Linked DNA regions of Prochlorococcus marinus CUG1416. The protein of the gene in region 1 binds, or shares a complex with, the protein of each later gene. Links are inferred from orthologs where the notes say so. Each region holds a gene or a part of one and is shown on either strand. Other genes may lie near its edges. The genes, in order: carB and carA.

Region 1 (4,191 bases):
AATAAAAGTAGCCCATCTTGTACCCACAACTCGCCTATTGCCCCTCCAAGTCCTATGGCAAGAGCAGCCATTTCCCAACCATCTCGGGGAATTGTGTCATTTTGAATTTTCCCTACTTCGTGCCAAAATAATAAATTTCTGTGGTCAATTGCAAAGTTATCCCATTCATCTAAATCTATTTGGATTTCAACTTCGTCACGACCAATTTCCTCAAGTGTTATTAAAGGAGGGTCTATAGCAGCAGCAGCTTCAATAAAAACCCAACTTTCATTTTCTGGAGGCAACAAACTTTTAAGTCGTTGAAGTTCGCTCATAAAAAATTTATTTCTATTAATACTATAGAAACAAATGTTGCTTTTCAAGTAACTTGATTAACATCTGATGATTTATCAGTAGCATAAAAAAAATGAAGGTTTTAAATTATGCCTCAAAGAGGTGATCTTAAAAAAATTCTTATTCTAGGTTCAGGACCGATTGTTATAGGACAAGCTTGCGAATTTGATTACTCTGGCACTCAAGCTTGTAAAGCTTTAAGAAAAGCTGGTTATGAAATTATCTTGATAAATTCAAATCCTGCATCGATAATGACTGATCCTGAAATTGCAAGCAAAACATATATTGAACCATTGACCCCCGAAATCGTTTCTCAGATAATTTTAAAAGAAAAACCTGATGCAATTCTTCCCACCATGGGAGGTCAAACTGCCTTGAATCTTGCTGTTAAATTATCAGAATCAGATTTTTTAATAAAAAATAATGTTGAATTAATAGGCGCTGATTTAAGAGCTATTAATAAAGCTGAAGATAGGAAATTGTTTAAAGAATCGATGGAAAAAATAAATGTAAATGTATGTCCATCTGGAATAGCCTCTAATCTGGCTGAAGCTAAAGAGGTATCAAAAAAAATTAATTCTTATCCTCTGATAATTAGGCCTGCATTTACTTTAGGTGGTGTAGGAGGTGGAATTGCTTATAATCTTGAAGAATTTGTTGAATTGTGTAAAACAGGCTTAGAGGAAAGTCCAACTAATCAAATATTGATTGAGAAATCCCTTATTGGATGGAAGGAGTTTGAATTAGAGGTGATGAGAGATACTGCTGATAACGTTGTAATAGTATGCAGTATTGAAAATTTAGATCCAATGGGTGTTCATACTGGAGATTCGATAACTGTAGCTCCCGCACAGACCTTAACAGATAAGGAGTATCAGAGATTGAGAGACTTGTCATTGAAAATTATTAGAGAGGTGGGAGTTGAAACTGGGGGGAGTAATATTCAATTTGCTATAAATCCAACCAATGGCGAAGTAATTGTTATAGAAATGAATCCTCGTGTGAGTAGATCCTCAGCCTTGGCAAGTAAAGCAACTGGATTCCCAATAGCCAAGATTGCAGCTTTATTATCTGTTGGCTATACACTTGATGAGATAATTAATGACATAACGAAAAAAACACCTGCATGTTTTGAGCCTTCAATTGATTACGTTGTCACCAAAATACCTAGGTTTGCTTTTGAAAAGTTTAAAGGCTCTTCAAATACATTAAGCACAGCCATGAAATCCGTTGGTGAGTCAATGGCAATCGGTCGATCTTTTGAAGAATCATTTCAGAAAGCTTTAAGGTCCCTAGAAGTCGGGATTTGTGGTTGGGAATCTGATTCACTCGAAGAATCTAGGAATGAGAATGACTTAAAGAATAGTTTGAGAAACCCAACATCTGAAAGGATTCTCATAATTAAACAAGCTATGAAGTTAGGAAAAACTAATTCTTATATTCAAGAAGTTACGAATATAGATTTATGGTTTATCGAGAAATTACGCAATATCTTTAATTTCGAAAATAAATTTTTGAAAGAAAAAGAACTTTATGATTTAGATAGAGATTTGATGCTACATACTAAACAACTTGGGTTCTCAGATCAACAGATAGCAAAGTTAACTAATTCTGAGTTTTTTGAAGTAAGAAGATATAGAAAAGATTTGAACATAATACCTATTTATAAAACTGTTGATACTTGTTCAGCTGAGTTTTCATCTTCAACTCCCTATCATTATTCAACTTACGAAGAGTCTTTTATTGAATTAAATTCTCAAACTTTTGATAGCGAGATTTCAAAAAATGAAAAATCTAAAAAAATTATGATTTTAGGGGGGGGGCCAAACAGAATTGGTCAAGGAATAGAATTTGATTACTGTTGTTGCCATGCATCATATCAAGCTTCTACAAATGGTTATGAAACAATAATGGTTAATAGTAATCCTGAAACTGTATCAACAGATTATGATACTAGCGATATTTTATATTTTGAGCCTGTAACTCTAGAGGATGTGCTCAATATAATAGAAGCGGAAAATCCATATGGTCTGATTGTTCAATTTGGAGGTCAAACTCCACTGAAATTATCATTACCTTTACTTGAATGGCTTAAATCTAATGATGGGCTAAAAACTGGATCAAGAATTCTTGGTACTTCTCCAATCTCAATCGATTTAGCTGAAGATAGAGAGGAATTTACAAAAATACTTAAGGAATTAAGTATTAGACAACCTTTAAACGGCATAGCTCGTAATCAAAATGAAGCACAATCTGTTGCACAAAATATTGGATTCCCTTTAGTTGTAAGACCCTCTTATGTTTTAGGAGGCAGGGCTATGGAAATTGTTAAAGATCAGAACGAATTGTCGCGATACATCTCTGAAGCAGTTAAAGTTTCGCCTGATCATCCAATACTTCTTGATCAATATTTGAATAATGCTATTGAGATAGATGTTGATGCTTTATGTGATTCAGAAGGTTCAGTTGTAATTGCTGGTTTAATGGAACATGTAGAACCTGCAGGAATTCATTCTGGAGATTCAGCTTGTTGTTTACCAACCATTTCTCTTTCAACTTCCACTCTAGAGACTGTAAAGAACTGGACTAAATTAATTGCAAAAAGACTAAATGTTGTTGGTTTAATTAATTTGCAATTCGCAATGACAAATTTAAATAATGATGAAAATAAATTATTTATTCTTGAGGCAAATCCAAGAGCTTCCAGAACTGTCCCATTTGTTTCAAAGGCCATAGGTAAACCAGTTGCAAAAATAGCTACCCAGTTAATGCAAGGCTTTACATTAGAAGATGTTAATTTTACTAAAGAATTTTCTCCAAAATATCAGGCAGTAAAAGAAGCCGTCTTGCCTTTTAAACGATTTCCAGGATCCGATACACTACTTGGTCCTGAAATGAGATCTACTGGAGAAGTTATGGGTTTAGCTAAAGATTTTGGAATTGCTTATGCTAAGTCAGAATTGGCAGCAGGAAATGGTGTTCCCACTGAGGGAGTAGCTTTTTTGTCTACTAATGATTTAGATAAAAAGTATCTTGTTCAAATTGCAAAGGAATTGTTGACTTTAGGATTTAAATTAATTGCAACAAAAGGTACAGCTTCATATTTGATTGATTTAGGCCTTCAAGTTGAAGAAGTGCTAAAAGTTCATGAAGGTAGACCAAATATAGAGGACTTAATTCGTTCGGGACTTGTTCAATTAATAATTAATACACCAATTGGCTCTCAGGCTCTTCATGACGACGCATATTTAAGACGTGCTGCTTTAGAATATAATATTCCAACTTTTACAACCATTCCTGGAGCCAAAGCCGCTATTAAAGCCATCAAAGCCCTTCGAAGTAATAAAATTGATACTTACTCTCTACAAGAAATCCATAATTATTAAACTCAATCTAAATTTTTTAGTTTTTCTCTTAATTGATTTGCTAAAGAATTTCGACTAATTGAAAGTAATTTCAATGTATCCTCATGCATCTTAAGTTGTGTTTCCGCTATTTGTAATCCTTTTATAGATTCTTTTATATCCTTAGAAAGTTCATTTATCAAATACTTTTTCCCTTCAAAGGTTAATACTGGGTTCCCAGAATCATTTGTGTCTTCACTCATGAATTTTACTTTTTAATAAATAAAATATAATTATAATTTCTTAATTAACTGTTTTTCACATAATTCTTTATAAATCCCTTCATTATTAAGTAAATCAATATGTTTACCAACCTCAATAATTTTACCTTTATCGAAAACAACTATTTTATCTGCTTCTTGAGTAGTGGCTAATCTATGAGCAATTACAATAACAGTTCTATTCTTCATGGCTCTATTAAGCCCTTCTTGAACTTCTGCTTCTGATTCTGCAT
Region 2 (3,329 bases), 130 kb from region 1 along the record:
TTTCTTTTCTTTGTAGGATCTTGATAAGTATTAGTAGCTTTGCTAGAAACTTCTATATTGGATTTATATATTGGCTTACTTCTTTTTAAAGATGAAGATTTACTATTCTTCTGATCACTTTCATCTAAATTGTTAAGACCCTTGTTTTTAGTAGGATTTTTCGAAAATCTATTATTTTTCTTGGAAGAATTTGAATTTTTAGAGAAAAAATTAGAATCATAATCTTTTTTGTATTGTTTACTATTTTTTGCAGAGTAATTACTTTTTGAGGAGTTTTTCATAGATTCAATGCATTGTGATTTCAAGATATTCAAAAATAGTTGATAATCTTTTAGGATCTTTCAGAAATAGCCAACCGATAAGGGTTTCAAAACCAGTTGCTCTTGAGTATATGGTAGGGTCTGAAGACTTTGGGTATCTCTTTGTTTTATTTCTAGCACGTCTAATTAAATCCATTTCATTTGAATTTAATAAATGTTCAATTTGACTTAATGATTTTGATTGAGATTTTGCTTTTACTTCGTTTACTACTGATAAATGGAGTTCTTTAGATTTCAATGGAAAATGAACATGTCTTAGTCTCTGATGAAGTTCCCATACCGAATCACCAAGCCAAGCAAGTTGAATAACACCTATTTCATCAGGAGATCCATATGGAACCAAGTTTTGAATCCAATAATTCAATTTTTCAAATAAGTTAATGCATCTTCAAGATTTAACTTTAAGTTAAGAAAATCACCTAAACGTACTAGTTTAATAGTTTGAGCAACTCTAGAATTACCAACAACTGAGAACCCTAACTTCAATTTTTTACATTCTTTAGCAGTCTGAACAAGAGCCCCAAGACCAGAAGAATCTAGAAAATCAATTTTTGTAAGATCAATAATGAATGGAAACTCATTTCTTAAATTATTAGTAACAAAAGTCTTAAATTGTTTTTCTGAAAATGCATCAAGTTGGCCTTTAAAAGTAAAAACAATAATATTTGTTTTTACATCGAGGTTTCCTCTTAAAGAAACAGTTAGCTTCTGGAAATCTTCTATGATCTAATCCCTCCAAAAAAATAATGTATCAAATGTAATAATCAAATCAAATCAAAAGAAAACAATATGTCAACATCTTTCTAACATTAGAGAAACAAATTTCTTAAATAAATAATCTGAATCATGAGGACCCGGCCCAGCTTCTGGATGATATTGAACACTAAATATTGGCTTATTATTCACTTCCAATCCTGCAACAGTACTATCGTTAAGGTTGTAATGAGTTATTTTGACTATGTCCTTTGAGAGAGAATTAGGATCAATTGCAAAACCATGATTCTGACTAGTTATCTCAATTTGATGATCTTTTCCACAAGGGTGATTTAAACCACGATGTCCAAAAGGGAGTTTATAAGTAGAACCTCCTAAGGCTAATCCAAATATTTGATGGCCAAGGCAGATTCCAAACATAGGTATTTCACCAAGTTCAATAAGTGATCTTGCTAAATCTATCCCTTCAGAAACAGAAGAAGGGTCGCCTGGCCCATTTGAAAAGAATATACCATCAGGCTTATTAGATAGAACATCTTTTAAAGAAGAGCTAGAAGGTAAAACTAAAATTTCACAACCATGAGAAACAAGTCTGTTTAGAATAGATTTTTTAATTCCAAAATCAATTGCTACTATTTTTAATACATTAGACTGTTTAGTGTATTTCTTTCTAAGGTCAAAATCTGTTTCTGTAGGACTACTCCATAAATATTTTTCCTTCGTTGAAACTACTTTTGATAAATTCAACCCCTCCATTTTTGGCGTTTGATTAATTATCTTTAAACAACTATCTACGGTTTTGTCTTCAGAGGTAAGAACTCCATTCATCGAGCCATAGGTTCTTAAGATTTTGACAAGAGCCCTTGTATCAATTCCATAAAGACCTATTATATTTTTTTCAACTAACCATTGATTAAAATTCTTTAGAGATCTCCAATTACTATTATTTGATGAATAATTTCTTACAATTATTCCTTTAACACTAATACTTGATTCTGAATCTTCAAGATTAATACCAGTATTTCCAATTTCTGGATAAGTAAATGTTAATATTTGTCCATAGTAACTTGGATCAGTAATAACTTCCTGATATCCAGTCATTCCAGTATTAAAAACTATTTCGCCAAAAGTAGTACCTAAAGCACCAAAAGAAAATCCAGGGAATGTAATACCATTACTTAAAACCAATTTTGCATTTTTCTTGTAGGGATTAATCATCAATTTGATATTAATTCATCTGAGGATAAAAAATTTTTCAACAGTAAAAATGTTTTCCAAGGATTTCCTTGATTAATTGAAAATATAGCTTTATTAAAGCCTTCATGTAAATCCTCCTCAATTCCTGCTACCCAAAGGACTAAGGCAGTGTTCAAAGCAACAACATCTTTATGTGATTTTTGTCCAGAACCGTTTAAAACAGACTTTAATATTTCCTCGTTAGAGTCACTATCTGTAACTACAAGCTTTTCGTTTGGAACATTATCATGGTTAAAATCTGAAACATTTATTTTTGAAAATCTTAATTTACCATTATCTACAAATACTAATTTATTTTCTCCTTGAAGCGAGGCTTCATCAAGGCCACCAAAACCATGAACTACTATTGCCCTATTCATGCCCATTTTTAATAGTGCACTTCCCATAGGCTCTAAAAGATCCTCAGAGGCAACACCTAAAACTTGCGCATTTGGTCTTAAAGGATTTACTAGTGGTCCAAGTTGATTAAAAACAGTCCTTATTCCAAGGGACTTTCTTAAAGGAGCAAGTTTTATTAAAGATTTATGCCAAACAGGTGCAAATAAAAAAGTTACTCCAATTTCATTGACTGCAGAAATTACTTTTTCTAATGAACAATTTAAATTTAAACCAAGATTCAACAAAACATCTGCAGAGCCAACTTTCCCACTAGCACTTCTATTTCCGTGTTTAGCAATTTTTACACCACAAGAAGCGGCTACAAATGCAACTGCAGTAGAAATATTAAATGTATTAGCCCCATCACCTCCAGTTCCACATGTATCTACCATATAAAAATTTGGTCTAGCTAATGGTAAGTTGCAAACATTTAAGAGTTCCTCAGCCATAGCACACAACTCAACCCCTGTGCAGCCCTTAGCTCTTAAAGCGCTTAAAAAAGCTCCTGTTTGAACATCAGATATTTCATCATTAAGCCATCTTTGCATTAACGTTCTAGAAGTAAAATCTTCAAGATTCCCACCCTCTAGCAAAATATTTAGTATTTCAGCGTTTGATAGATTAGAAGACATTTATTTATTGAAGGGAATTATCCAGAAA

Evidence for each region.
Region 2: the proteins of carB (region 1) and carA are in contact, whole or in part, in a solved structure (PDB 1KEE), measured with the Escherichia coli proteins. The link is inferred for Prochlorococcus marinus CUG1416 from one-to-one orthologs.

The regions. Positions count from the first base shown.
Region 1 is NZ_JAAORM010000002.1:654,263-658,453, reverse strand. The notes cover bases 58-3,919. They hold carB (carbamoyl-phosphate synthase large subunit), read left to right. Parts: upstream 58-422; coding sequence 423-3,719; downstream 3,720-3,919. Other genes in these bases: HA146_RS05000 (DUF6447 family protein), read right to left, coding at 3,722-3,919; HA146_RS05010 (DUF3318 domain-containing protein), read right to left, coding at 58-314. Also shown: more of HA146_RS05010, read right to left, coding at 1-57; more of HA146_RS05000, read right to left, coding at 3,920-3,940; HA146_RS04995 (ABC transporter ATP-binding protein), read right to left, coding at 3,971-4,191. UniProt on the Escherichia coli protein: Large subunit of the glutamine-dependent carbamoyl phosphate synthetase (CPSase).
Region 2 is NZ_JAAORM010000002.1:528,387-531,715, reverse strand. The notes cover bases 183-3,182. They hold carA (glutamine-hydrolyzing carbamoyl-phosphate synthase small subunit), read right to left. Parts: upstream 2,253-3,182; coding sequence 1,113-2,252; downstream 183-1,112. Other genes in these bases: trpD (anthranilate phosphoribosyltransferase), read right to left, coding at 2,252-3,182; HA146_RS04335 (STAS domain-containing protein), read right to left, coding at 681-1,043; HA146_RS04340 (ribonuclease III domain-containing protein), read right to left, coding at 286-684; rlmB (23S rRNA (guanosine(2251)-2'-O)-methyltransferase RlmB), read right to left, coding at 183-281. Outside these bases: more of rlmB, read right to left, coding at 1-182; more of trpD, read right to left, coding at 3,183-3,301. UniProt on the Escherichia coli protein: Small subunit of the glutamine-dependent carbamoyl phosphate synthetase (CPSase).